DNA from 2 places in the Pseudoalteromonas sp. SD03 genome. Region 2 is predicted to be linked to the other one. Evidence: predicted binding sites of a transcription regulator. Region 2 holds the regulator's gene; the other holds the start of a gene.
What was found. Region 2 encodes LexA, which represses DNA repair genes until DNA is damaged. Its sites were predicted from a motif close to TACTGTATNNNNATACAGTA; they were not measured.
Positions count from the first base shown of each region.

Region 1: a site for LexA is predicted at 3,099-3,118, ahead of ABZP26_RS05765 (LexA family protein). Genes of this name have one in related genera too.

Region 1 is NZ_CP162514.1:1,233,579-1,246,217, forward strand. It holds gene ABZP26_RS05745 (hypothetical protein) at 145-900, shown strand; gene ABZP26_RS05750 (hypothetical protein) at 1,055-1,441, shown strand; gene ABZP26_RS05755 (hypothetical protein) at 1,438-1,887, shown strand; gene ABZP26_RS05760 (hypothetical protein) at 2,026-2,478, shown strand; gene ABZP26_RS05765 (LexA family protein) at 2,486-2,851, opposite strand; gene ABZP26_RS05770 (hypothetical protein) at 3,370-3,921, shown strand; gene ABZP26_RS05775 (hypothetical protein) at 3,922-4,266, shown strand; gene ABZP26_RS05780 (hypothetical protein) at 4,271-5,092, opposite strand; gene ABZP26_RS05785 (hypothetical protein) at 5,120-5,305, opposite strand; gene ABZP26_RS05790 (hypothetical protein) at 5,652-6,347, shown strand; gene ABZP26_RS05795 (helix-turn-helix domain-containing protein) at 6,376-6,840, opposite strand; gene ABZP26_RS05800 (helix-turn-helix transcriptional regulator) at 7,029-7,310, shown strand; gene ABZP26_RS05805 (helix-turn-helix transcriptional regulator) at 7,307-7,579, shown strand; gene ABZP26_RS05810 (hypothetical protein) at 7,590-7,994, shown strand; gene ABZP26_RS05815 (DNA N-6-adenine-methyltransferase) at 8,004-8,603, shown strand; gene ABZP26_RS05820 (hypothetical protein) at 8,636-8,911, shown strand; gene ABZP26_RS05825 (replication endonuclease) at 8,916-11,513, shown strand; gene ABZP26_RS05830 (hypothetical protein) at 11,522-11,800, shown strand; gene ABZP26_RS05835 (hypothetical protein) at 11,787-12,173, shown strand; gene ABZP26_RS05840 (DUF5677 domain-containing protein) at 12,614-12,639, shown strand, end outside.
Region 2 is NZ_CP162514.1:3,342,415-3,355,053, forward strand. It holds gene ctaD (cytochrome c oxidase subunit I) at 1-469, opposite strand, end outside; gene coxB (cytochrome c oxidase subunit II) at 469-1,611, opposite strand; gene lexA (transcriptional repressor LexA) at 2,105-2,722, opposite strand; gene ABZP26_RS15630 (PaaI family thioesterase) at 2,921-3,364, shown strand; gene ABZP26_RS15635 (hypothetical protein) at 3,394-3,774, opposite strand; gene ABZP26_RS15640 (endonuclease) at 4,027-4,680, shown strand; gene hmpA (NO-inducible flavohemoprotein) at 4,720-5,901, opposite strand; gene norR (nitric oxide reductase transcriptional regulator NorR) at 6,067-7,632, shown strand; gene ABZP26_RS15655 (LysR family transcriptional regulator) at 7,638-8,534, opposite strand; gene ABZP26_RS15660 (NADPH-dependent FMN reductase) at 8,651-9,217, shown strand; gene ABZP26_RS15665 (TerB family tellurite resistance protein) at 9,225-9,668, opposite strand; gene ABZP26_RS15670 (hypothetical protein) at 9,764-10,144, shown strand; gene ABZP26_RS15675 (hypothetical protein) at 10,219-10,815, opposite strand; gene ABZP26_RS15680 (hypothetical protein) at 11,201-11,494, shown strand; gene leuD (3-isopropylmalate dehydratase small subunit) at 11,546-12,145, opposite strand; gene leuC (3-isopropylmalate dehydratase large subunit) at 12,145-12,639, opposite strand, start outside.

The DNA.
Region 1 (12,639 bases), 1.4 Mb from region 2:
ATAAGCTACATTAAGCATAATATTTATAAATGGTAATAACTTACACTATTTGTTATTAATATAAGTTCATAAAATAAGGATGTTTTCACGCTAAAATAGGGAAAGTGTCCATTGATAAAGTTGTTATACCTAAGGGAGAGCTCCTTGCAGCCTGAAACAAAACATAATTCAGCAACACGTTGCGGAGACATTCTTCGGAAAGCCCGTCAACAAAAAGATGATGTCAAGACAGTTGAAGCGTGGAGAATTGTTCTCGGTGATTCCAGCGATATGGAGTCTTTTGAAGTAATTCGCCTTGTTGAGCTTCTTCGTTCAGAGCTAAAAGCAACCGCTCGAAAACTGTCGAAAGCTGGTGTTCCTCAAAACATTTATAAGCCTCATTTCACGAAAGCTTATCAAGCCACAGCAGTGGAAAGCGTCAACGCTGGCTGGAAGAGCTTTAAACAACACATTACTAATGAACTCCTAGTTTGTTTGGATTTTTCGGCATTCATCATTCCGGAAAATGAGGCAGAATTTGACCAATCGCACATTGATACAATCGCAGAATTGGTTGCTGATCTAAGAGAATCATTGGAGATTTCAGAACTAGATTCAGAGCTTGAGCATTTTGTACTTGAACAAATATCGCTTTTGGAACGCGGGTTACATGATTTACAAATTCGCGGTAGTAAGGCGGTTCAAAAATGTTATGTCGACGGTTTGGGGGAAATCCTAGAGAATGCTGAAGTAATTCGGGAAAACTCATCCGAGCCAGTAGTCGGTAAAATTAAGATAGCTTGGGGGCACGTTCAATCCGCTACTGAAAAGGCTGCCAAGCTCAACAAGTCAGCGGATACTTGGGGCAAAATAATCGAAAAAGGCGCAACAGTCGTAGATCAACTGTCCAAATTAACTTAGGTATAACAACGTCTTGCAGCCGACCCGCTTTCCGCTACTTCCCTTCGGTCATCCGCTCCAAGCGGTCGGCTGAAGGCAGGCGTCATAAGCCTAATTTTATTTATACCTTCTCAACGGGTTAATATAAACATTTAAAATTTTAGTAAGAGGTTTTATGCAAAAGATTATGTTTCTTTTGGTTCCGTTGTTAGTTGCTGGATGTCAATCAACATCAGCTCCTAGCAAACAGACAAAACAATTAGAAAACTATACACACCTAGTGTGTCAGGTAAAAAAACAAAATGTTGGTAATTTTTCAGAAACAATCATCTTTGATAAGGACTATCAGACAATGACGATTGGTGACGAGACTTTATCCTGCACAAGTGACAAGTACAAGAACTGTGTGGCAAAACTTGAAACACCTACAGGCTACAAATTTTACACTGTTAGTACGTATACATACAAATATCCAGGATCAGGTTATTTAGATATGGCAGAAATCAATAATAAAATGCTTGTAAATGCATCGTACGCAGAGTTGGAGTGCAATCGCCGATGAGTAAATTTAAGTCAGTATTAATCATGTTTTCTTTGCTAAGTAGTTCGTTACAAGCATTCGAATTTGAGAACACAACTTGCTCAATAGCTAAAACAAAAAGTGATTCAAGCCCTTCCGTAGTCAAAGCTATTAAACTGGGTAAAGTTAGAACCATGACAAAGGAAGAATCCATAAAATTTGGTCGATGGGACCAAGTAACCGATTCTATGGACTTTATTGATGTTGAAGTTTATATCAATAATGGAAACGTTAATCGTAGTTTTTATAGAGTAGTGAACGGAACTTTGCATCAATCTTTCCCGTCAAGAGATGGAGAATATTCGTTTAGAAGAATCGTACCTTCAAATGATTCAAAAATTGGTAGATACGATCATGTCAATATTAAGGGCTCTACTCTAAAGGCCACTATTCTGAATACACTTAGTTGTGAAAAGAACTTGTTCTAATTTATTTAAACAGGCTTATAACAAGTGACTAAGGTTATGAGTGTCCGCAATTGGCACTTTTCGGACATTACAATTAACAATTCTTTCCAATGCACTATGCTCTATTTAATATAAACATGTTAATTAGAGTTCGCCCCTATGAAAATATTTTTCTCTATAATACTTGTAGCGTTGATAATTTATTCCCATGTTTATAATTTTCAGCAGAAAATACTTTATATTAGTGTCGATTCCTTTAATTTATTGCCGGGTTCGGATGAGTCAGTGATTGTTTCATTTGGTAAAAATGAAAACGACTTTCATGCGTTTGCGATAAAAAAGAAAGATATAAAGCAGGGCGTTGAGCTTGTATCAAAATCAAAAGATAACCCTAACTTTTCTGTATTTGCAGACTTAGAGGGTGAAGCGCTTGTTCGCTCTGAACAGGCAGAAACATTCGCAAAGGTTAAAATTTTGAGTGTTGATAAGCAAAACCAAAGAGCGGTATTTTTAGTTGAAGCTAATTTATTAAACATAAATACAAATGAGCTTAATAAATTAGATACAACAAAAGTGATTGTGAAAGGAGAGCCTTTTTTAAAGTTAATGTAACTTCTGTCTATCCTAAGGCTAAATTAGCCCTATGCATTCTAATTGACTGAGTTACAACACCTTCAATATTGTACTGGTCAAACTCTGTGAGCTTAACTGGTTCATTTTCTGGGTTGGCTGAAAGTAAAAGGTTATTTTTTAAATCTGCTATCTTGCAAACAAACAACCCATTTAACACCGCAACAATCACATCACCATGTTTAACTTTTGCCGCCCTATCTATAACTAATAAATCACCGCTAAATATTCCAACACCTTCCATGCTCCTTCCACTTGCTCGGCCAATAAAAGTAGAGTCACTTAAAAGGCTGTTATCTAAACTTTTCTCCAGCTCTTTTATGCCTGGTCCTACATCAACATTAGAATCAATCATCAAATAACCCTATTTATAAAAATAATTTAAATTAATTTTAGCCCTGTTTAAGCCACTTTTAAAACAATGTTCGGAAGAATAAAGGCTAAATAATGTGCTTTTTAACAAAAGCTATAAGACATTGCCACCATTAAAGTAAATAGTATAAAAGTTAAAAAAACGAGTAAAAAACAGGTGTTTTTAGTGTTGAAAACAGGTAAAACCGCGCACTATTAAATTGTTATAAATCAAGTTGTTCGGAAGATTAAACTGGGTTTATATACAGTGCTTTGAGTTGCTATTATAAAATTTATCATTACAATGAAATTGACTCCTTAATTAGGAATCTTTTAACAAACAAAAGGAACACAGTATGAACAAGCAATATGCACACGGAAAACTAGCACGCATCAATGCTGGTGTAGCAAGAAATAAAAATGGCGGTGGCGGCGGCGGTGTAGAGCCACCAAAAAAGAAGTAAGCCATTAAATCTATTAACCAGCATTACTGCTGGTTAATTACACAACCAAGGAAAACACATGATTGATTTTATAACCGCCACAGACTGGACAATAAGAGCTTTAGAAATGCTCATTATTGTATTTTTACTCGCAACGCTTAACAAACACCGATCAGCGTTATTTTTTGGTGGTAAGAGTAATTTAAAATCAATTGATGATCACACAATGCATTCATGCTTTATTGCAGCGATTACCGTGATGGTATTTCACTTTGTAAGCTCAAGCTTGGCGCAATACATAATTACAATAGAAATGAGCAAGCTAGCACTCAGGCAGTTTTTTTACTTCACCATGTTTAGCTGCTCAATGGCATTTGTTGTTGCGTTATTTTTCATGCATAGCATTAGGGGTTGCACGTTCTCAACAACAGCGCGTTTTTGCTTATACCTTGCACTAGCTCAAGCAGTTGTGCAGCTAATACAATTTATAATGCGCGGCCTGCTAGATAACAGCATGCTGTCACCCGCTTATAGTTTTAGCGTTGTTGCACTAAATATATTATCGCTAGGTGTTGTTGCTATATACCCAGTTAAAAAGTTTACTGACCTACTAACCAAAGAGGGAATTTAAATGCCGTTACTCATAGTAATGTTTATTTGTTTAACAATGGCGTTATGTATAACTGGGGTCGCTATAGTACGCGGCCAAAACACAACAGGCATAGAAACCATGCTTAAACATAAAATAAAGCACTTTATGCCAGAGGGAACAGCGGCCCAACAAGACGATTACGGTGTAGCCTACTCTATAGTTATGGATTTAGGCGCCACAATAGAGCAGCCAGATAACTGGGATAAAATAGAATCAATGAACGTGGCACATAAACGCGCCACCATATTTAGAAACCAAGCACTTAAAAAGCCAACTAACTTACCCCTTGCACAAGAACGGCCCATATTCAAACTTGTTAAATAACCCGCTAATGCGGGTTTTTAAATATTCGAGATATAAAAGTGGGCTTTTTTTTATCTTTCTTGGGTACTTCGTGTTCTTTAAAAAGGTCTTTATAGCCAAAGTCATGCAAGCTAGCGTGTACAATTTCTCTAATGGGGATAGTTATTAAAAACCTTGCGCCATCATCTTCTTCATTTTTAAGGAGATAATCAAAAATAGGTTGATAGTCAGTAACCAGTTCAAGTCGCAATTCATCATCACACCTATAACCACTCTTAAAAGGCAGCACCATAATATCATTAAGATGTTTGGCTCCATGAAATGCGTAGCCAACATAAACTTTTCTATTTGATAAAGTGAATGCTATCGGTATTCCTGTCTCATTACTTAAAAAGAATAGGCTAGAAAATTCAGATAAATCATCTGTATCAGCTATCTTACTAAAAGCACCGTACATTACATCTGCTTTAGTTGATTTTGAAAAAAGCATTGCAAGCAACAGAAATATCCATGGGGTTACGAATGAAAGCGACAATGCAATTAGGGAAACCTGAACAAAGTTGAGAAACCAAAAAGGTACATAGATTGAAGGAGCAATATCATTGAAAATATTAATCAATAAAGGGCTTAAAAAACCAACAAAAAAATAGTTGTCGGAGTCTGAGTTACACAGCCAATATAAAACAAAAGCTAAAACAAAAATACCACTGCCATAACAAGCTGAAAGTAAAAAAGTATGATAGCCGTTAGACTTACTGAACTTTGGTGAAGTGAAATGACTATTTTTACAAAAAATATAACCAACAATTGAAATTAGTAAGATAATAAAAACGGTAGGCTTAACCATAAAATTCCCTTTAAAAAAAAAGAGCCCTTAGGCTCTTTCTTCATTGCGTATGTAATCAATCTGTCGTTTAACTTCATCACTTTTTCTAAATGATTTCATATCAACTTTAAATGAACCGTTCTTACGCATAATCATTCTTATCTCATTATTTTTGCTTTCTTCTACACCAGGTGCAAAAATATCAGCTAGATAAATTCTTAATTGTTCCAACATATAGCCTCCTTAGTAAGATGCTAACAATGGACTTACATATTTATACAAATGTACATTTGTTTAAATGTTTACCGTGTAAATAAATATAACTGACGCCAAAGTCATAGACAAGTAAGGGATTATCCGTATTTGTCTCATGCAGTCTCAAACCGTTGTAAGTAGCAGCCTAGCGCTACATAGAACATTTAGTTATATACACTGTCAATATTCGAAAATAAGTATTTTTCTAATATTATTCTAATACTTTTTTAATATTTATCGTATTCGATTTTGGTTCGCCTTGTTAAAAAGTGCGCTATAAATTAATGTATAAACCTACATATTACGGAAAATAAAAGGAATAAGTATGATCAAGGTCGGAACGTGGGTGCTCGGGGTGTTATCACTTATATCAGTAATAATGTATTTTGATTTAGGCGATCACCTATCAGGGGTAATTTGTATGTTTGCCGCTGGGTTTTTCTTCCCGCCTGTGCTCAACAAAATAAACAAAACAAACAAAGAAAAAGCCGAATCAAAGGGCAAAACACATAAAGACATAACCCAAAAATCAGCCGTTATATTTGGCATTATCCTATTGGCCATTGCTGCTATTTTAAGTAGCGGTAGTAATACCGAAACCAATAACAACACACAAAGCACACCTACTGAACAAACCCAAGAGCGCAAACAGTTAAAACCAATAGATTTAATTTATCAATTAAAATCAAAAGTTGACGAGCTAGACTATTGGTTTAAAGGGCCATTCAAAGAGAGCGATAAGCTAAGATTTTATGACGTAAAAAAGAATTATGATAAACAGTTAGATGTTATCTGCAGCGATTTTGATAGGTTAGTAGAAAATACAGGCAATCTTAATAGTGAATATTATGATGAAGCACTTGCTTGCAGTAACTTTGAGTTAAGCCTTGTTCACGTAATTCAAAATTTAAATCACGGTACATATGCCGAAATACCAAAACTAAGGCAGAAGCTTGAACCAGCCTACCAAAACTTAAAGCAACAAGTAGATGAAGAAATAAAACGATTAAATAACAAGTAACTAAAAAGCCCGCTAAATGCGGGCTTTTTTATGCTGTTTTTTGGCTATTGGCGGGTTTGCTTGCGCGGGCGTCAATAATCGGTTTTAAGTCTTTTAGTAGTAATTTACCGCAGTCGTTAATATCAATTTTTTTATCTGGGTTTACCCTAAACCAATCAAGATGGAAAAACATCATTAACGATTTAATAGACGTATCAATAAACTGCTCTTCAAATTCTTCTTCATTTAACAAGCCAAGTTCATCAATCACATCGCCTGGTGCAAACTGCCCAGCGGCCGGATTTGTCTCGCCTGTTATAAGCCATAGCGAATATTTTTTAAATTGTGGGTGATTAGCAACTTTCAGCAAGGATTGAGTGCCAACATCATGATTGCCTGACTCATACTTTTTATACGAGCTAATGCCAATACCTACCAGCTCAGAAAATTTAATTTGATTTAAACCAGTAGTTCCGCGAATTAATTTAAATTTTTCGCCAAGTGAGATTGACATGGTTCATCCTTATGATCTACGATAGTCACACGGGTCATGATTATGACCTTTAAGAGTATATTAAAATCAATTTATGTTCCTTTTGCAGGTTAATAAAGCAAAAAGGCCTTTTAACTAACTAGGTTAGCATAAAAAGTACAAAAAAAGGAACTGTACACAGTGCTATTAAATACGATGAGGAATAAAGAATGGATACTAAAAAATACCGCACAACACTACTAGGTGAGCCTATTAGCGAAAGCGAAAAGTTTTTAAGAGCCAAAGATATTACAGAGCTTTGCTGTATTTCTCGCGCAATGATTTACAAGTTAATGGCTGCTAATAAATTCCCACCAAGTCACCGCATAGCTGGCGACCGTGTTTTTTGGTTAGCGACCGATATTAACATTTGGCGCTCAATGACACCGGAACACTTTCATAACCAATTTGGTGATCAGATAAAAGCCCAAGCAGAAGGTGCAGCAGCATGAACCAATCAAATATAGCCGATCACTACCGCCGCAATTTACGCGGCGAAGTTATCACCATTAACGACCGCTACTTACGCCCAGCCGATGTGGCAGAAAAGTGCGGTATTCACCGTTCAACAATTTACCGCTTAATAGAGCGCGGCCAGTTTCCTAAATCGCACAAGGCATCAAGCGGCCGTGTGGTATGGGTTGAAGAAGACATAGAAGAATGGATGCGCCTAGGCGCTGAAAAGTTTCACGAGTTTTACGGCCAACATAAAGCAAACTAGGAGCATAACCATGGCAAATGCATTAGTTAAACAAACCGAAAACGCACAACCTGCACCATTAAAAGCAGTAGAAGGGCGCCACATACCAAAAGGCTTAGCTGAAATAAAAGCATTAATGAGTGATAGAACGCGCACACCAGGTTATGTGTTTAATGCTGTTTTAACCGCTAAGCAACGCAAAATAGTGTGTATTGCTGCGGGGCTTAAACAACGTCATGTTGAAATGAGCTTTTATCAGTTTAATTTTCAAGAGCGTGATGCAGTTCGCAAAGGCATTTTAGCGTTACAAGACATTGTTGCCGCTTTTACTGAAGCAAATGTACTTGGGCGCGAAAACTTCGAAAGAACCCCGCCTAAGTTTGATGTTGTTCCGCATTTAGTTGAACAGTTAAAAACTGATTCACAAGCACATTAAGGAACGGCCATGACTCCCGATCAGCTAATCAATCAAGACAGTGGCAATGTTGAGTTTTACACGCCAGCTAAAGTTTTGAAGTATGTGCACCAAATGTTCTCCGTTGTTGGTTTAGACCCTGCAAGCAATTCGATTGCAAATAAATCAGTGAGAGCAATGAACTACTTCACTAAAGAAGATGATGCATTAACTCAAAAATGGATTGCAAACACAGTTTGGTTAAATCATCCATTTAATAAAGGTGAACTTGCCTGCAAACCAAAGTGCGTTAAAAAAATATGTAACGACCCGAGCTACCATAAGTATCGCGGCCACTGCATTACCGAAGATATAGCAAGCAACGGCGATTGGATTGACTACTACTTAGAGCAATTTGCACTAGGTCACTTTAAAGAAGCAATGAACATTACCTTTGTTAATAGCTCAGAAGCATGGTGCCAAAAGTTATTAAACGCAGGTTTAAGCTGTTTTATTGATGGCCGCACACATTTCAACGACCCACAAGGGAATGTAAAAAAAGGCGCACCAAAAGGCTGCTTTATTACCTACCTTGGCGATAGAACCGACGAGTTCCGCAAAATATTCTCAGCGCTTGGCGTTGTGAAATAACACCTAAAACAACACCCAAAGGAATACTAAAAATGACCACTATCAAAGACCAAGATCTATCTAAAAAACAGTTAATACTGAATATTGTTGAACACGCTATTGAGCAAGCCAATTTTACTATCCGTCTTTTAAACAAACGTAGCACCGTACACATGCTAATACAGTGCGAAGACACGCTAACCGACTTGCTACCAATCGTAAAACTGATTGCTGATGATGATGTTAATTTTGAACGAGCATACAGCTTAATGAGCATTGCATTAAATGCCGTACAAACTGGTGGCGAGCCAATGGAAATAGAGCTGTAGCGCCGTGGCTAACCCAATCCCGCTCGACCTTGACGCCCTTAACCTATCAAGCATAGCTAAGGGCTTAATTTCGTCTATTACTGATATTGACGACTTTAATTACCTTGCTAGTAACTTGGAAAAGGTGCCTGTGTCGCTGCAAAGTCGCATGGCCCGTAAATACATTGATCGTTACACCGAAAAAAAAGCGGGGAGCCAGTTCCGTGCTAATACATGGATGCACCGCACTATTGCGCGTTTAAAGCCTCGCTTTGGTGTTCTGCTCAGTATTACTCACAATATGCCATTGCCATGGCATATTCTAAGTAGTGTTGAAAAAACTAAAAAGCATGCAGGCACTCTTGCATTAGAGTGCCTTGAAAAAGCACTTGATGTAAGTGAGCAAAACCAGCAATTACCGTATGAAAAAATAGTACGCCTTACCTACGAAGGGGTTGCAGGGTATGCCAAACAGTTTGGCGTAAACGTGCCATTTTACGACATGCGCGAAGACGACCTACCACAAGCCTGTTTTGAAATCGCCTTGCTTAAACTGCAATGCGATAAATGGTGGGCTCGCCAATTAAAAACCCTGCGTAAACAGTTTTTGGAATTACTAGAAATTGCAACCGGCCAAGTGGGTAAAGACCTTTACTACGACAAAAAAAACCAAAAACCTAAACGCCGGGGTATTAGCCCGTATTCATCAAAACAAGCACAACGTGAATTTAGCTTTGCCCAAGCCAGTGGTCGCCAGTTCCTCGAAATGATGGAACTACAAAGCAGCGACGGCGATGTAATTAACTTAATTGAAGCCGTAAAAAGCGGCATGGCAAACCCTGCTAACCGCCGTAATGAGCTAATGCTACGCATCCGTGAAACCGAAGAACTAGCCGACGAAATGGGCTATGTTGCCATGTTTTACACCATTACTTGCCCTGCGCGTTTTCATGCCAATGCAAGTACGTGGGACGGTTCAACCCCTAAAGATGCGCAAAATTATTTAACCACAACATGGGCGCGGGCACGGTCTAAATTAAACCGCCGTGAGCTTAAGTACTTTGGTGTACGTGTTGTAGAGCCACATGCTGACGGGTGTCCGCACTGGCACATGATGTTATTCATGCCAAAAAACAAACTTCAAGAAATCAACGCTATTTTGCGTTGGTACTTTATTCAAGAGGATAAAAGCGAGCTTTACGATCGTTATGGCCCCGAGCTTACCCGCGCAAAAGTATTCAATAAATTTGTAGATATAAACACCCATGGCACCCACATAAAAACAGTAGAAGCCTGCGTTAAATACCGTGCAGGGACTGAGAAAACCAAGTTATTTAAAATCTATAAACAAAAGCGCAGCGAGTGGGGCTTTGCTAAAAAGAAGGCTAACGAAGTAGCCATACAACGCAATAAAGCAGAGGCCGAGAAAGCCAAGGCTGAAAAAAGAGAACCTAAAAAGTTTAAGGCGAAAAACCATAAAGCGCCTACCAAATTTTACCGTACTTTTAGCCCACGCTTTGACGCGGTAAAGCTCGATAAAAGCAAGGGCAGTGCAGCGGCCTACATTGCTAAATACATTAGTAAAAATATTGATGGTTACATGCTGACCGATCATGTTGACGCCGACACAGGCGAAAACCTGCAAGAGCAAGCCAATCCCGTTTTAGCCTGGGCAAGTACGTGGAATATTCGCCAGTTTCAATTTCAAGGTTCGCCAAGCGTTACGGTTTGGCGAGAGCTTCGCCGTATGCCAAAAGGCAAACCAATTAAAGACGAAATAATAGAGCCTATTCGGTACGCGGCAGATAACGCTAATTGGAAAGACTACGTAAAACTACAAGGCGGTATGTGTATTGGCCGCGCCGCTAACTTTAAATCAATGTACGAAGACACCCCAATGGGTAACGACTACGCCGAAGTAGTTCGCCGCATTAAAGGGGTTGTAACCAACATTGATTACAAAGCCGTGCTTACACGTTTGTTTAACAATGTGCATAACGTAACGGATGCAACCAGCTTAAAAACCCGTCTTATCGAATGGACAAGGCAACTCAAAGGTACAGCAGAAAAACTCGCAGCTAAGGCTAGCACCAACGTCGGCGCAGCCGACCTATCTTGGTCTAGTGGTAATAACTGTACGCCTATAGCCGTGGGCTCTAGCGCCGAGTTAATACTCGATATGGTGGGGTGTGATGAAAAACAGATCACAGAGGTTAAAAAGGATCTTAATAACGGCAAGAGGATCGCCAGAGACGACCAAATTTACCAAATTAAAAACGGCCAACTTCATGTTTTAGACGAAACCGCGCAAATAAAACACAACAAGCACCTCGCTATTGAATACCGAGCAAAAACACTCGCCCAAAAATCGGCAAGCTGGCATGTAACAGAGAATCACTGGCAGCAAGCTCGCCAATTAGTAGACCTTGCTTATCAATACGCCCAGCTAGACGGGCGCGAAACCCTTAATGCAACGCGCAATGAACTCGGTGAGTTCCATTACGGCGAGCCTAAAAACGGCCTTATCACCATTGGCGATTGGGACTTAGCAATTTTAGTAAACAATAACAGCGCATCAGCAATCAGCGACAACGATTGGTGGTCACTGGATTTAATGGCGTAGGAGAGAAAATGACTATTCAAATTTCAAAAGTACTCATGCCAAAGGCATGTATTAGTTGCCAGGCGTTTTGCCCAAAAGGATATGCAGAGGATCAGCACAGCCCGTTTATTACTAAATTCGACAAGCCCGCGCCTAAAACCCAATACGGCCAATGCGGGAAAACCAATAACAGCGTATTTGCTACAGAAATTTGCACCGGCTACCAGCAAGAACCTAACGCCGATGTATTTGCAGTAACCAATAGACCACAACCAAAACAACAGGAGAACAGCCATGGCAACAGGTAAAGTAAAAGCGGGTGACGTTTTCAACAACTGGACAGTATTAAACGAAGACCGCCGCAACCGAGGTGTGCAGCATTTTATGTGTAAATGCATATGCGGAACCACTCGCGTAGTACGTAAAGATAACTTAGGGCTTGTTCAAGGTTGTGGCTGTGATCGCAAAGCTTACAAAGCCCGCACTGGTGAAACCAAACCACGCTCTAAAAAAGCGCGCATTGTGTCACCCAAGACAGTAAGCACACCGATAAAAATATCACATCATGAAAACCAAGAGCCACGGCCGCAATATATTGAGCGCAGCAAATCAACCCGTGAACTATTAGAAGAACGTTTAGCACAAAAGCAGTTAGAAAAAGAATTAAGCGAATTATGGTGAACCATGAAATCAACAGTTAAACGCCGCAACTGGGTATTTCACTCAGTTGTTAAGTCAAAAATAAAAACACCACCCACAAAAAAGCCCGCATAATGCGGGTTTTTAATGGCTAATGCTTAAATTGTAGTAGCTCATATCCGATCTTACAGTTTAAAAGAACGGGTTTAGACTTCGCCTGACAGGCGGCTTTGAGCGATAACCGGACACTGAAAAAGTTAAATTTATTCCCGCTTTTTTGAGTAGGAGCCTAATTTTGTCCGATAACATTATTAACCGCCGCTTTGGTGCAAAATAACAAGCTTAATTCCTAGCTATTTTAATTACTTGTTTACAAAGGTAATTATTGGTGAAATTATCAGGGTATGTAATACACGCCGTTTTGGTGTGTTATAAACCACCAAAATGGTGTTCAATAAGCTGTTATGCGAACAAGGATGCTCATGCAATCTCATTATTATAAAATTTG
Region 2 (12,639 bases):
TATAAGTGGTGGAAAGCGGCGCGTAAAAGGTCCAACCAAATGCAGGGCCACCACCAGGCATAAATAATGAAGCTAATAGGATTAAAAACGCAAACGGTAAAATCCAAAAGCTCCAGTTATTCATTCTCGGTAAGGCCATATCTGGCGCACCAATCATTAGCGGGATCATCCAGTTTGCCAAGCCGGTAAAGGCTGGCATAACCGCACCAAACACCATTATTAAACCATGCACTGTGGTCATTTGATTAAAAAAGTGAGGATCAACCAGTTGTAGGCCCGGCTGAAATAACTCAGCTCGAATAACCATCGCCATTGCCCCACCAATTAAAAACATGGTGAGTGAAAAAACTAAATATAAGCTACCTATATCTTTATGGTTGGTTGTAAATAACCAGCGCTTAAAGCCTGTGGCAGGTTGATGGGCATGATGAGCCTCATTGGTATTAGGTTGTTCTGCAATGCTACTCATTATTTAGCCTCCCCATCAGCATCCAGTGCCGCTTGTATCTCGCTCGGTTGAATTACATCACCAGTGTCATTACCCCACGCGTTGCGTTTATAGGTAATAACAGCTGCTATTTGCTTGATTGATAATTGCTTTGCGAAAGACTGCATAGCCGTACCTGGTTTACCGTGGAGCAAAATATCTATATGCCCTTTGATATCACCTATGACTATTGGGCTGCCTTTAAGAGCCGGAAAAACACCCGGCAAGCCTAATCCTGTTGGCTGATGGCACGCCGCGCAGCTCGCCATATAAACCTGCTCACCAAGCGCCATCAGCTCTTCTTTTGGTACAACTTGGTCTAATAACGCAGCGTCTGCTGCAGCTGCTTTTTGCTTGGCTTGTTTAGCCTCTGCTAACCACGTTTTGAAGTCTTCTTCAGTTTTAGCTTCTACCACAACAGGCATAAAACCATGATCTTTACCGCAAAGCTCTGCACACTGCCCACGGTAAGTACCAACCTCATTAATATTGGTCCATGTTTCATTAATAAACCCAGGGTTTGCATCTTTTTTAACGGCAAAGTCAGGCACCCACCATGAGTGAATAACATCATCTGAAGTCATTAAAAAACGTACTTTTTGATTAATTGGTAGTACCAGCGGTTTATCGACCTCGAGTAAATAATTCGGGTTTTTATCAGCAAGGTTGGTTATTTCATTTTGAGGTGTAGCTAGCATGGAATAAAACTCAACGTCCTCCCCCATATACTCGTAATGCCACTTCCACTGTGAGCCTGTAATTTTAATGGTGAGATCAGCTTTGCTGGCATCCTCCATGGCAATTAAGGTTTTAGTCGCAGGAATGGCCATAACAATTAATATGACAAAAGGGATCGCAGTCCACAGTATTTCTACTTTGGTGCTTTCATGGAATTGGGCAGGGACAGCCCCTTTAGATTTGCGATGATGAATGAGTGCCCAAAACATAATGGCAAACACGATCACCCCAATCACACAACATATTAAAAAAATAGTCATGTGCAGTTGGTATACATTATTACTTATATCGGTTACGCCTTTACGCATATTATATTGGCTATTAGCAAGCACATTCTGCGAAAAAACAAACAATATAAGCCACAAGGAAGAACTCAGCTTACCCATGTGACGGCTCCTTTGATGCTATTGCTGACGCAAAGCGAAGAGGCATACGGCTTAAACGCCTATTCGTTATTTTTATTTTTTATAAGGGTGCTGGATTTAGTAAATGTGTGTTCTCAAAACGACTAAGCTGTGAGTTATTTTTATTCCAGCTCTTTAATAACTAGTTAAAAAATAAACAATAAGCAAGGTGAGTATGAAAAATAAACAAGGTGTATTTTTTAAAATGCGCAGCTAAAAAAATAGCAACTAGTCAGGCAATTAATCTAAGAGTCAGGTTTAGTAAGGGGTGTATTGAAATTACAGGATAGAAATATAAAAAATTGTTAACTTAAAAAAGCAGAGTAAATTTGTTTATTTATAAAGTATTTAGTGATTTTATTTATGATAGGAGAAGCACTTAACAACATATAGTCATACATTTGATAAGTTAGACATTGTGCTGCTAACAAACCCAGCGCCTAATCACTATTAAGCGCTAAATTATGCTTTAATACTACATCCAGTCAGCGTTACGAATAACACCTACCGCTAAGCCTTCAATATTGAACGACTCATTTTCTAAATCGACCTCAATAGCTGAAAACTCATCATTTTCAGCATGTAAGAGTACTTTTCTGCCCGCTTTTTCTAAACGCTTCACGGTTACATCGTCGTCAACACGGGCAACAATAACTTGTCCATTTTCGGCAACTTGGGTTTTATGCACAGCAAGTAAATCACCATCCATAATACCAATGTCTTTCATACTCATACCGTTAACACGCAATAAAAAATCGGCCGCAGGTTTAAACATTAAAGGGTCAATTTTACAGTGGCTTTCTACATGCTGTTGCGCCAATATAGGCTCACCGGCAGCCACCCTGCCAATTAAAGGTAAGCCTAACTGCTCTGGCTCCTCTTCTTCAACAAGCTGAATGCCCCGACTCGCGCCTGGCTTCATTTTAATCACACCTTTTTTGGCCAGTGCTTTTAAGTGTTCTTCTGCAGCATTCGCACTTTTAAAACCCAGTGTTTGTGCAATTTCGGCACGTGTAGGAGGCATACCAGTGTCTTTAATAAACACTTTAATGAGTTCGAGTATTTGCGCTTGGCGTTTCGTTAATGGTCGCATACAACTGGTTTTCCATACAGTACAATTAACTGTGAGTATATACAGTTATTTAAAAATCGCAAATATAAATTAATGCCTTATATGCCGTTATCATCAAACAATAACCTACTTTAAAAGCAGGGTGATAAATGTAATTATTAGCAACGCATTATCATATTAATAAATTTTAATTCTCAATTACTTATCCAAGGAGCTAGCATGAGTATTTGGCATCAACCGATTACATTAGAGTTTTGTAAGCAATTAGATCAAGGTATTACAGGCCAAGGGACACTCATGAAAACCATGGGAATAGAAATCAGTGAAATTGGTGATGACTACTTAGTGGCAACTATGCCGGCAATTCCAGAGCATCATAACCCTATGGGTATCGTTCATGGTGGTGCAAATGTGGTGCTTGCTGAAACAGTAGCAAGTTATGCCGCTAATTTTGTGGTTGATTTCAATCGGTTTTATTGTGTTGGCCAAGAGATCAGTGCAAGTCATTTAAAGGCATCACGCAATGGCACATTAACGGCCACAGCGAGAGCTTATCATATCGGCAAGCGCAGCTCGGTTTGGGATATTAAAATAACCAATAGCCGCAATGAGCTTTGCTGCGTATCACGTATGACCGCAGCCGTAGTAGAGCGAAAAGGCTAGTAAGTCAATTAACCAAGGTTGAAATTAAATTACTTTTCGAAAGGGTAAATAGTAATTTCTACGCCTGCACCAATTGCAGATATACGTAACAAGGTATCTGCATGTAAGGCTTGGTTAAAGCATTTTGGCGAAGTGCCAGACTCAAACCCAATATCGAAAGTTCTGCGTGAACAACTCAACCATTGCTTTAATGCATTGCGTGAACACGACTCGATTAACTCACACAAGTGATTAATCGCTTTATCTGGCGTGGTTATTTCACCTGCAACCTCAATGCGAGCAAGTTGACGGTATTCGTCTTTATCATAATGTAAAATAGTTGCGACCTTTTTTAAATCAGCAACTAATACGCTAATATCTTGCTTTGACTCAAGCTCTAGATCTACATTTAAAAATTGAATTTCCGACATTATCTCGTTTTTACCCTCTATTAATCTCATTGCAAACTTTAACGCAGTTTTACCGTTATACCAAATCAACAACGCAGGAATCACTGCATTAACGCGTTTTTAGCGTTAGCCTCTGAATATTGCCCACTATTTACTCCTAAAAAACGCCCTACACAAAATACGCAAATTAAAATTAAAGCATGCCGGCGGCAGTTTACTTTTTTATTCTAGGCCTTAAACTAGCCGCTCCTGTAGTTCACGTATGTGATGGATATGATTCGGTTTATTTTAGCTTTGTTGGCTTGCTGTGCTTGTTTTTCAGCAATGGGCGAACAATTTACGCGGTTTTCGAGTGCCAAAAAGCACTTAATTAATACCCTTCCCGAAAACGCTAAAAGTATTTATTGTGGTTGCGATATAAAAAAACAAGGCAAAAAGTTGGTACCCGACCCTACCCATTGTGGCTACGTGCCTCGCAACACACTAACCCGCTCAGGCAAAGTAAATCAACGTGCCCTGCGAATTGAATGGGAACATATTGTCCCTGCATGGGAATTTGGTCACCAGTTACAATGTTGGCAAGATGGTGGGCGTAAAAACTGCCGCAAAGTTAGCGCTAAGTTTCGCTTGATGGAAGCCGATATAAACAATTTAGCCCCTGCAATTGGTGAAATTAACGCCGATCGCTCAAACTACCGCTTTGGCATGTTAGCCCAAAACGCGACGCAATATGGTCGCTGTGAGGTTAAAGTTAATTTTAAACAACGTGTTGTTGAACCGCCTGTTCATGCACGTAAACGCATTGCCGATGCGTACGCTTACATGCAAAAAACGTATGGTTTAAAAATTTCAGCTAAACAACAAAAGCTATTTAATGCTTGGCAACAACAAGCTTATGCTGCTAACACAAATAGTAAAAAGCTGTAAGTTTAAATTAAAAGCGTGTAACACACGCTTTTAATTAACCTATAACGCTTGGTGTGGTCCAAATATTTCGTAGTGAATGTTTGAGCTTTGCACACCTAAATCAAGTAGCTGGCCTTTTACGTAAGCCATAAATGATGCTGGTCCACACAAATAAAATGCCCCTTCGCTAATAGGTAATGATGCCTCAAGCACCGATAAATCCATTAGCCCAGTGAAATCACACTCCTCGCCACCTTGATTAAACCAAGTAAATGTTTTTAGCTGTGGATGCATTGCCGTTTGCTGCGCTAAATACCCTTTAAATGAAAATTCGCGGCTGTTTTCACACGCGTGCAAATAACTAATCGCTTGATTTTTATCACCACTAAGTAGCGTTTGCAGCATCGCCATCATCGGGGTTTGGCCAACGCCTGCTGAAATAAGTACCACTGGAGTTGCCTCATTTTTTAAAATGAAATCTCCCGCTGGCGGGTATAACTCTACTCGTGCGCCTTGCTCTAGTGAGTGTAAATAATTAGACACCACGCCAGGCTTTGGTTGGCACTCTTTTTTAACGCTAATACGATAGTTTTTAGCATTGCTCTTTTGCGAAATAGAATACTGGCGGATCTCTTCATATTCTGCGCCCTCAGGCTTAACTTTAATGCCAATGTACTGTCCTGGCTTGTAGGTAATAACTGCTTTACCATCCACAGGTGTCAGCGTAAAACTAGTTACGAATTCAGATTCAATATGTTTATCAGTAATTTCAAACTGGCGCGTGCCTGCCCAGCCACCATGGTTGTTTTTACTGTGCGCATACAATGCCGCTTCTTCGGTAATACAAATATCAGCAAGTACACCGTAGGCTTCGCGCCACGCATATTCAACATCGGCAGTAAACTGCTCAGGAATAAGCTCTTTTAACGTACCGATTAAATGTGCGCCCACAATAGGATAATGCTCAGGTAAAATATTTAAGCTGGTATGCTTATGATTAATTCGCGCTAGCGCCTCTTTTAACACGGCTAAATTATCAATATTTTGCGCGTACGCAGCCAACGCATTAAATAATGCAAATTGCTGACGACCCGTTTCTTGATTAGTCATATTAAAAATATGTTTAAGCTCGGGATTATGACTAAACATGCGCTTGTAAAAATGATCGGTTACGACCGTACCTGCCTCTGCAAGCAATGGCACCGTGCTTTTAACTATTTGTATGGTTTTATCGGATAACATGTTTATTTCCTATGTAATAACTAACTGCTTGCATTTAGCATTACACAGAGTGTGCCAACCAATTAAACCTATAATATTCAAAAGGTTAAATTAACTCGCTTTACAAGATGGGTCTTTATGACCTACTATAAAACCTGTAAAAATACACTAAAAGGTCATTTTGACATGAACCAACAATTCAACCTGACGCAAGTTGCATTAGAACTTGCGCAAAGTACGTTACATGCTCACAGTTTTGAGCAACTTTTAGCCACGGTTGAACGTGTTATTCCCAGCGATGCCAGTGCATTATTAATTCGCCAAGGTGAGCAATTAAAACCCTTAGCCATTAAAGGGCTTATGCCCGATAGCCTAGGACGACGTTTTGATATTGCGGAGCATCCTCGCCTTAAAGCCATCTGCAGTAGTCGTTTGGCTCTGCAATTTGCACATGACTGTCCACTACCTGATCCATACGACGGGCTACTACTGGCTAAAACCGGTGATATTCCAGTGCATGCCTGCTTAGGGTTACCCCTTTATGATAAAAACGCACTACTTGGCATTCTGACCTTTGATAGCCTTAACGCCAATGCGTTTGACGGTATTACCACTGATACACTCAACACCTTACAAACCTTGTGCAGTGCGCACTTTAAAACAGCCCTAGAGCTTGCCCATTACAAACAACATGCGCAGCACTCTAGTGAATTAGTACAAGCGTTAAACCGTGAGGCGCTCAAACGTGATGGTGGTGAAATTATTGGCCAAAGCTCAGCAATACAAACGCTTAAAAATGAGATAAAACTGGTTGCGGCATCAAACTTTAGTGTCCTTATTTTAGGTGATACTGGGGTCGGCAAAGAGTTGGTGGCACGTAATATTCACTTACACTCCGCACGTAAAGATCAGCCATTAATTCATTTAAATTGTGCATCACTGCCTGAAAACCTCGCAGAAAGTGAATTTTTTGGCCATGCAAAAGGCGCTTTTACCGGCGCCCAAAATGCCCGCCAAGGTAAATTTCAGTTAGCCGATGGCGGCACCTTATTTTTAGATGAAATCGGCGAGCTGCCTCTGGCTATGCAAAGTAAATTATTACGCGTACTGCAAAGTGGCGAAGTACAAACCGTTGGCGAAGATGAACTTAAATATGTCGATGTTAGAGTGATTGCAGCAACCAATCGCGACCTAAAACACGAAGTAACACAAGGACGGTTTCGCGCCGATTTGTACCATCGATTAAGTGTTTATCCACTCACAGTCGCTCCATTGAAAGCCCGTGATGAAGATGTTATTTTATTAGCCGGTTATTTTGCAGAAAAAACAGCCCGCAAGCTCGCTATTAAACAGCTAAAACTCAGTATTGAAACGCAACTGCTGCTTAAAAAATATGACTGGCCAGGCAATGTGAGGGAGCTTGAGCATGTGATTAATCGGGCTGCATTAAAGGCTAAACAACATCAGTGGCAGCAACCAATTATTACTATTGAACCTGCGCATTGTGAGCTAAATTTAAGCGATGTTAACACCTTAGCTCTTGAACACTCAAACCAGCTTGTAATCCCACCTTTAGCAAACAACATTTCGTTAAAGCAAGCCACAGATACCTATACTCAGCAACTTATAATACAGCAACTTAAACAACATAATTATAACTGGGCAAGCACAGCGCGTAGTTTACAGGTCGACCGCGCTAACTTAACGCGGCTAGCCAAGCGCTTAGGTGTTTCAATAAAAAAATCGTTGTAGCCTTTTTAACTTAACTTTCGCTGCTTAAAATAATTTTTTAATAGCTGACTAAACGCTTGAACTTTTGCCGTTCGATGCACTAAATGATGCGTAACCAGCCACAAATCGGTTGGCCAACTCAGTTCATTAGGCAGTACAGGGACTAAATCAGAGTATTGCGCTGCAACATCATGCTGTAATCCGCCAATACCGAGTCCTTTAACGATGGCGCGGGTCGCTTCTGAGGTTTCTGACACTCTTAGCTTAACTTGCGACGGGGGAATATTTTCATCAACCCATGCAAAGTAAGGCACTTTGGCATTATACCCTGCTACACCTGACACAAAGCTATGCAGCGATAGTTGCGCTAATGTTTGTGGCAACCCATAACGGCTAATGTAATGCTTTGATGCATAAAATCCTGACGAGAGCGCCGCTAAATGCTGAGCAATATAATCACCCTCATCCGGTCTGGGTCCAGCTCTTACTGCGATATGTGCTTGGCCATGATCTAAACGTAAGCGTTTTTGATCCATAATCACTTGTAATTGCACTTGCGGATGCAAGGTTTGAAACTGCTCACACACCTCACTTAATACATCAATAAAGCCACTAACTGTGGTGAGTAACAAGCTACCTTGCAAGGTGCTATCTGCAGCAATAATGTCATTATGTAGGCGCTCTAGTTCACCATTAATCGCTTGTGCTGTGGTAAATAACTTAGCGCCAATTTCTGTGACTTTGTAGCCGCGAGCATGGCGATGAAATAGTCGCGCATTTAAGCTTTTTTCTAAGTTATTTATTCGCCTGAGCACCGTACTATGGTGAACATCTAACACTTCGGCCGCGGCAGTTAAAGTACCTAAGCGCGCTACCTCGTAAGCAACCTTCAGGTCTTGCCAATCATTAAATTGAATTGCCATGATAACTACTCTTTAATCTGTGCATATACGCACACAAGTTTTGCGTTTATTTGGCTTTTCTGCAAGTGATTATTTGTTAAAGTCACATTATACAAACTCATTATCAGGAGCAGCTCATGACAACACCAAAAATTATTGCCCTAGCAGGTAGCTTACGTAAAGATAGCTTTCATCAAAAACTCATTAACGAAGCGGCACGCTTTGCTTTAGAAAGTGGCGCTGAAGTAGAAGTGATTAAACTCGCAGACTTAGCCATTCCTATGTTTGATGAAGATCTCGAGGCACAAGGCACACCAGCCGGTGTACAACAACTTAAAGACAAACTTCGCGCAGCCGATGGCATTTTGCTGGCCAGCCCAGAATATAATGGCTCTATTACCGCCGTGTTAAAAAATGCTATTGATTGGGCATCGCGCACCGAACAAGGCGCAGAGCCTGCATTTGCAAATAAAGTAACCGCGTTATATGCAGCCTCACCAGGTGGGTTGGGCGGTTTACGGGGCTTAAATCATGTGCGTGATATATTATCAGGCATTGGCAGCTTAGTATTAGCGAACCAACTGGCAGTACCGGCTATTCATACTTTATTAGATGACAACGGTCGAATTAGCGACCCCGCTACCGCTGAAAAAGTGGCTGGTCTTGCACAGCAGTTAGTTAGCGTAGCAAGTAAGCTTAAATAAGCAGCCACTATAACTTTGTTGCTGCAAGCTTTGCAGCAATAAAGTCTTCATGGGTAACATACAATAAATTAGCAACACGACGAATAACGTATTCTTCTTGTGGATCAAGTTCTCCATCGGAGTACGCTAAACGCCAAAGTAATTCAACTATATCAATGCGTTGCTGTGCACTACATTGATTGTTAATTTGCTTAGAAAATTGAAAATAATCAATGGCGTCATCTAAGCTTGCACTTGCTTGCTCGGTTAACTCATCTACTGCTTCATCCGTTAAATCAAAATATTTTTTTAATGTTAGACTTAGCGTATGTTGCTCATCAGCCTGTAAATCGTTATCCGCTCGCATTACCTCAATTAATAATGCGGCAACCGCTGTTTTTAAATCATGTTGTTCAATATCATAATCTTGCTGATCAATACTCGAAAAAAGCTGTTTAATTTGCTTGAACATCACATTTCCCCTTTTTGGGTGTTAGACTTATATCATAACGGGTTTAATAGATATGCTGATCACACTACCCAAAATCAAGATGGAGTTAAAGGTTTATGAGTATAAAAGCCAATCATTACATACATGGAATTATTAGCTGGTGTTTATTAACGGGGTGTTTGAGTGTGTCGGCAGAGCAAAGTGAAATGCAGCGACTTTATGATTTTGATGAAAAGGTGCATTATAAGCAAACTCAAATAGACACTAACAATTACCACCTAGAAATACAGTCTGACGACTACCCACATTTTAGAAACCAAAGTGTGTTTTTGTTGCGCCACGCAAATCGTTTATGTCACGATAATCCTTTTATGTTAAAAGTGACTGAGGGCGTGCAGGAGTACCAACGCTTTCCAACTAAACCGCGTGCTTATCAGCCACCGCTCAGTGTATTTGTGCAGTGTGAAATGCCTGCAGAAAAAACCTCAAAAAAATAACACCTCGTTATTTTCAGTAAAACCACTGAGTATTAAAATAGCCTGTGGTTTTACTGTAGTTAACCTGAACTAAGTTAGTTAACGCCATATCCCCACGGCGCAGCCGGTGGTGTGATAGGTTTAGTTAAATCAAAATCAACACGGAATTCGCGACCTTGGCGAATAAGTCGATAAGTGAACTGTTCAGGGTAAATATACATTTGCCATGTATTGCCTACCGATTGCGGTATGCCTTGGCTAACAAATAACTCTTTTGAATACTGATCTGCAGGGAATGACTGCATATTAGCAAAACCCGCATCCACAGTATGACCGCCATACATAGTAGACACATCATCGCTGCCATCTTTATGGCGATGATCGTGCTTTAGGCTCAAACCACTACCTGTTTTAGTAATGATCCACGTACGTGAAGCATCATCACCGACATGAAACGGCACCTGTAACTCACGGTCATTACACTTACGCACATGCATAATTAACTTTTTATCGGCAAATGAACTCGGCCCTGTTGCATTATCAACCGTTACTTTACCCTCGAAAGCTTTACCGCAGTGAGCAGCAATACTATTGAAAAAGCTATCATGACTTGGAATTGATACCAAAGGCGCTGGACGTGCTAATGCAGCAGTGGATGCCAGCATAAACGCTGCAGCTGTTAATAATTTCATAATGTGTCCCTAAACATGTAAAAAATCAGCTTAGCGTTTAAGCAAACACAAAGAAAATAATCACGATGAACAGCAATAAAAATTAACAGAACAATAGGGTTTTACTTTAATTAATTAGTAAAAAAATATCGCTTGAAAGAAGATAAGAAATTAAATATTGTTGTTTGATAAAGGGGAAATAACTAATACCAATTCGCTTAATTAAGCGGTCTATTTTGAGGCAGGAAAAACGGGGTGATAGCTAGGCAAAAAATTCGCTATTTAGTTGTTCGAAATTAGAATTTTTTAACACAGATAGCGACACGTTTAGCCCCGCAAAATGATTGAGTATTATTGCGGATTGGTATAAACGTAAAGCCAGTTTTAGCGCGGAGCACATATTTAAATGGAAAAATATATCGGCTTAATAATCATCGTATTACTATTAATTATTCAAAATCGCTACACTCTGCACATATATCAACACCTTGCTGAGCAGCACCCAGAACAATGGAAAAAATTATCACAAAATTCATTAGATGGGACACCCTATGCCAATCTTGCTGAGTCATTTAAAGATGGTTTTTTTTCGACTATCAACGACCCAAAGGTAGTCCGCTACCAGAAATTTAAAACTCTCAATTTATTACTAATGGCAATGATTACATTAGCAAGCTTATTGCGTGGTTTTTTAATATAAGCGATTAAAAAAGCGCAACCTAAGTTGCGCTCCAGTTTCATATGTAAAAGGTTACTGCCACGGTCTCTCTGCGGCTAACTGCTTTTCAAACGCATCAATTTGCGGATTGAGGGTTTCGGTTACACCAATAAAGTCTAAGCCACTTAATAAACGCTCTTTCACGTCTTTGCGAATATCAAAGCGAATTGGCGCAAACTTATTGCTGGTAAGTAACTGGTTTTCAAGATCCACATCAATGTGAATATCGTCGTGCTGCTCACTTAACACAAATAACTCTTCCAGCGTTTGCGCTGGCAATGTAATAGCAAGCATTTGATTGTTACCACAGTTATTAAAGAAAATATCAGCAAAGCTTTCAGCTAAAATCACTTCAAACCCATATTGCTTTAATGCCCATGGTGCGTGCTCGCGTGATGAGCCACAGCCAAAATTATCGCGGGTTAATAATATTTGCGCACCTTGGTAACAAGGACGATTTAAAATAAATTCAGGGTTTGGCTCGCCATTATCTAAATAACGCCAATCGTAAAACAGTGCTGCATCAAAACCATCACGGCTGGTTGAAGTTAAAAACTGCTTAGGAATAATTTGGTCGGTATCGACGTTGTTTTTATCAAGTGGGGCCATTAAGCCGCTAAAATAGATGCTCATTAAGCTTCTCCTCTAATATCAACAAAGTGACCATGTATTGCAGCTGCTGCCGCCATTGCAGGGCTCACTAAGTGTGTACGCCCGCCGCGCCCTTGGCGACCTTCAAAATTACGATTCGAGGTGGAAGCACAGCGTTTACCAGCTCCTAAACGGTCATCGTTCATAGCTAAACACATCGAACAACCCGGCTCGCGCCACTCAAACCCTGCAGCTTTAAAAATATCGGCTAAGCCTTCATCTTCAGCTTGCTGCTTAACTAAGCCTGAGCCTGGAACAATCAGCGCTTCAATACCAGCTAAAACCTGTTTACCTTCAACAATTTTTGCTGCAGCGCGTAAATCTTCAATGCGGCTGTTGGTGCATGAGCCAATAAATACCGTGTCTACTTTGGCGCTTGATAGTTTATCGCCCGCTTTTAAGCCCATGTATTTAAGCGCACTGCGAATTGCATCGGCTTTAATTAAATCGGTTTCTTTATCTGGATCTGGAATACA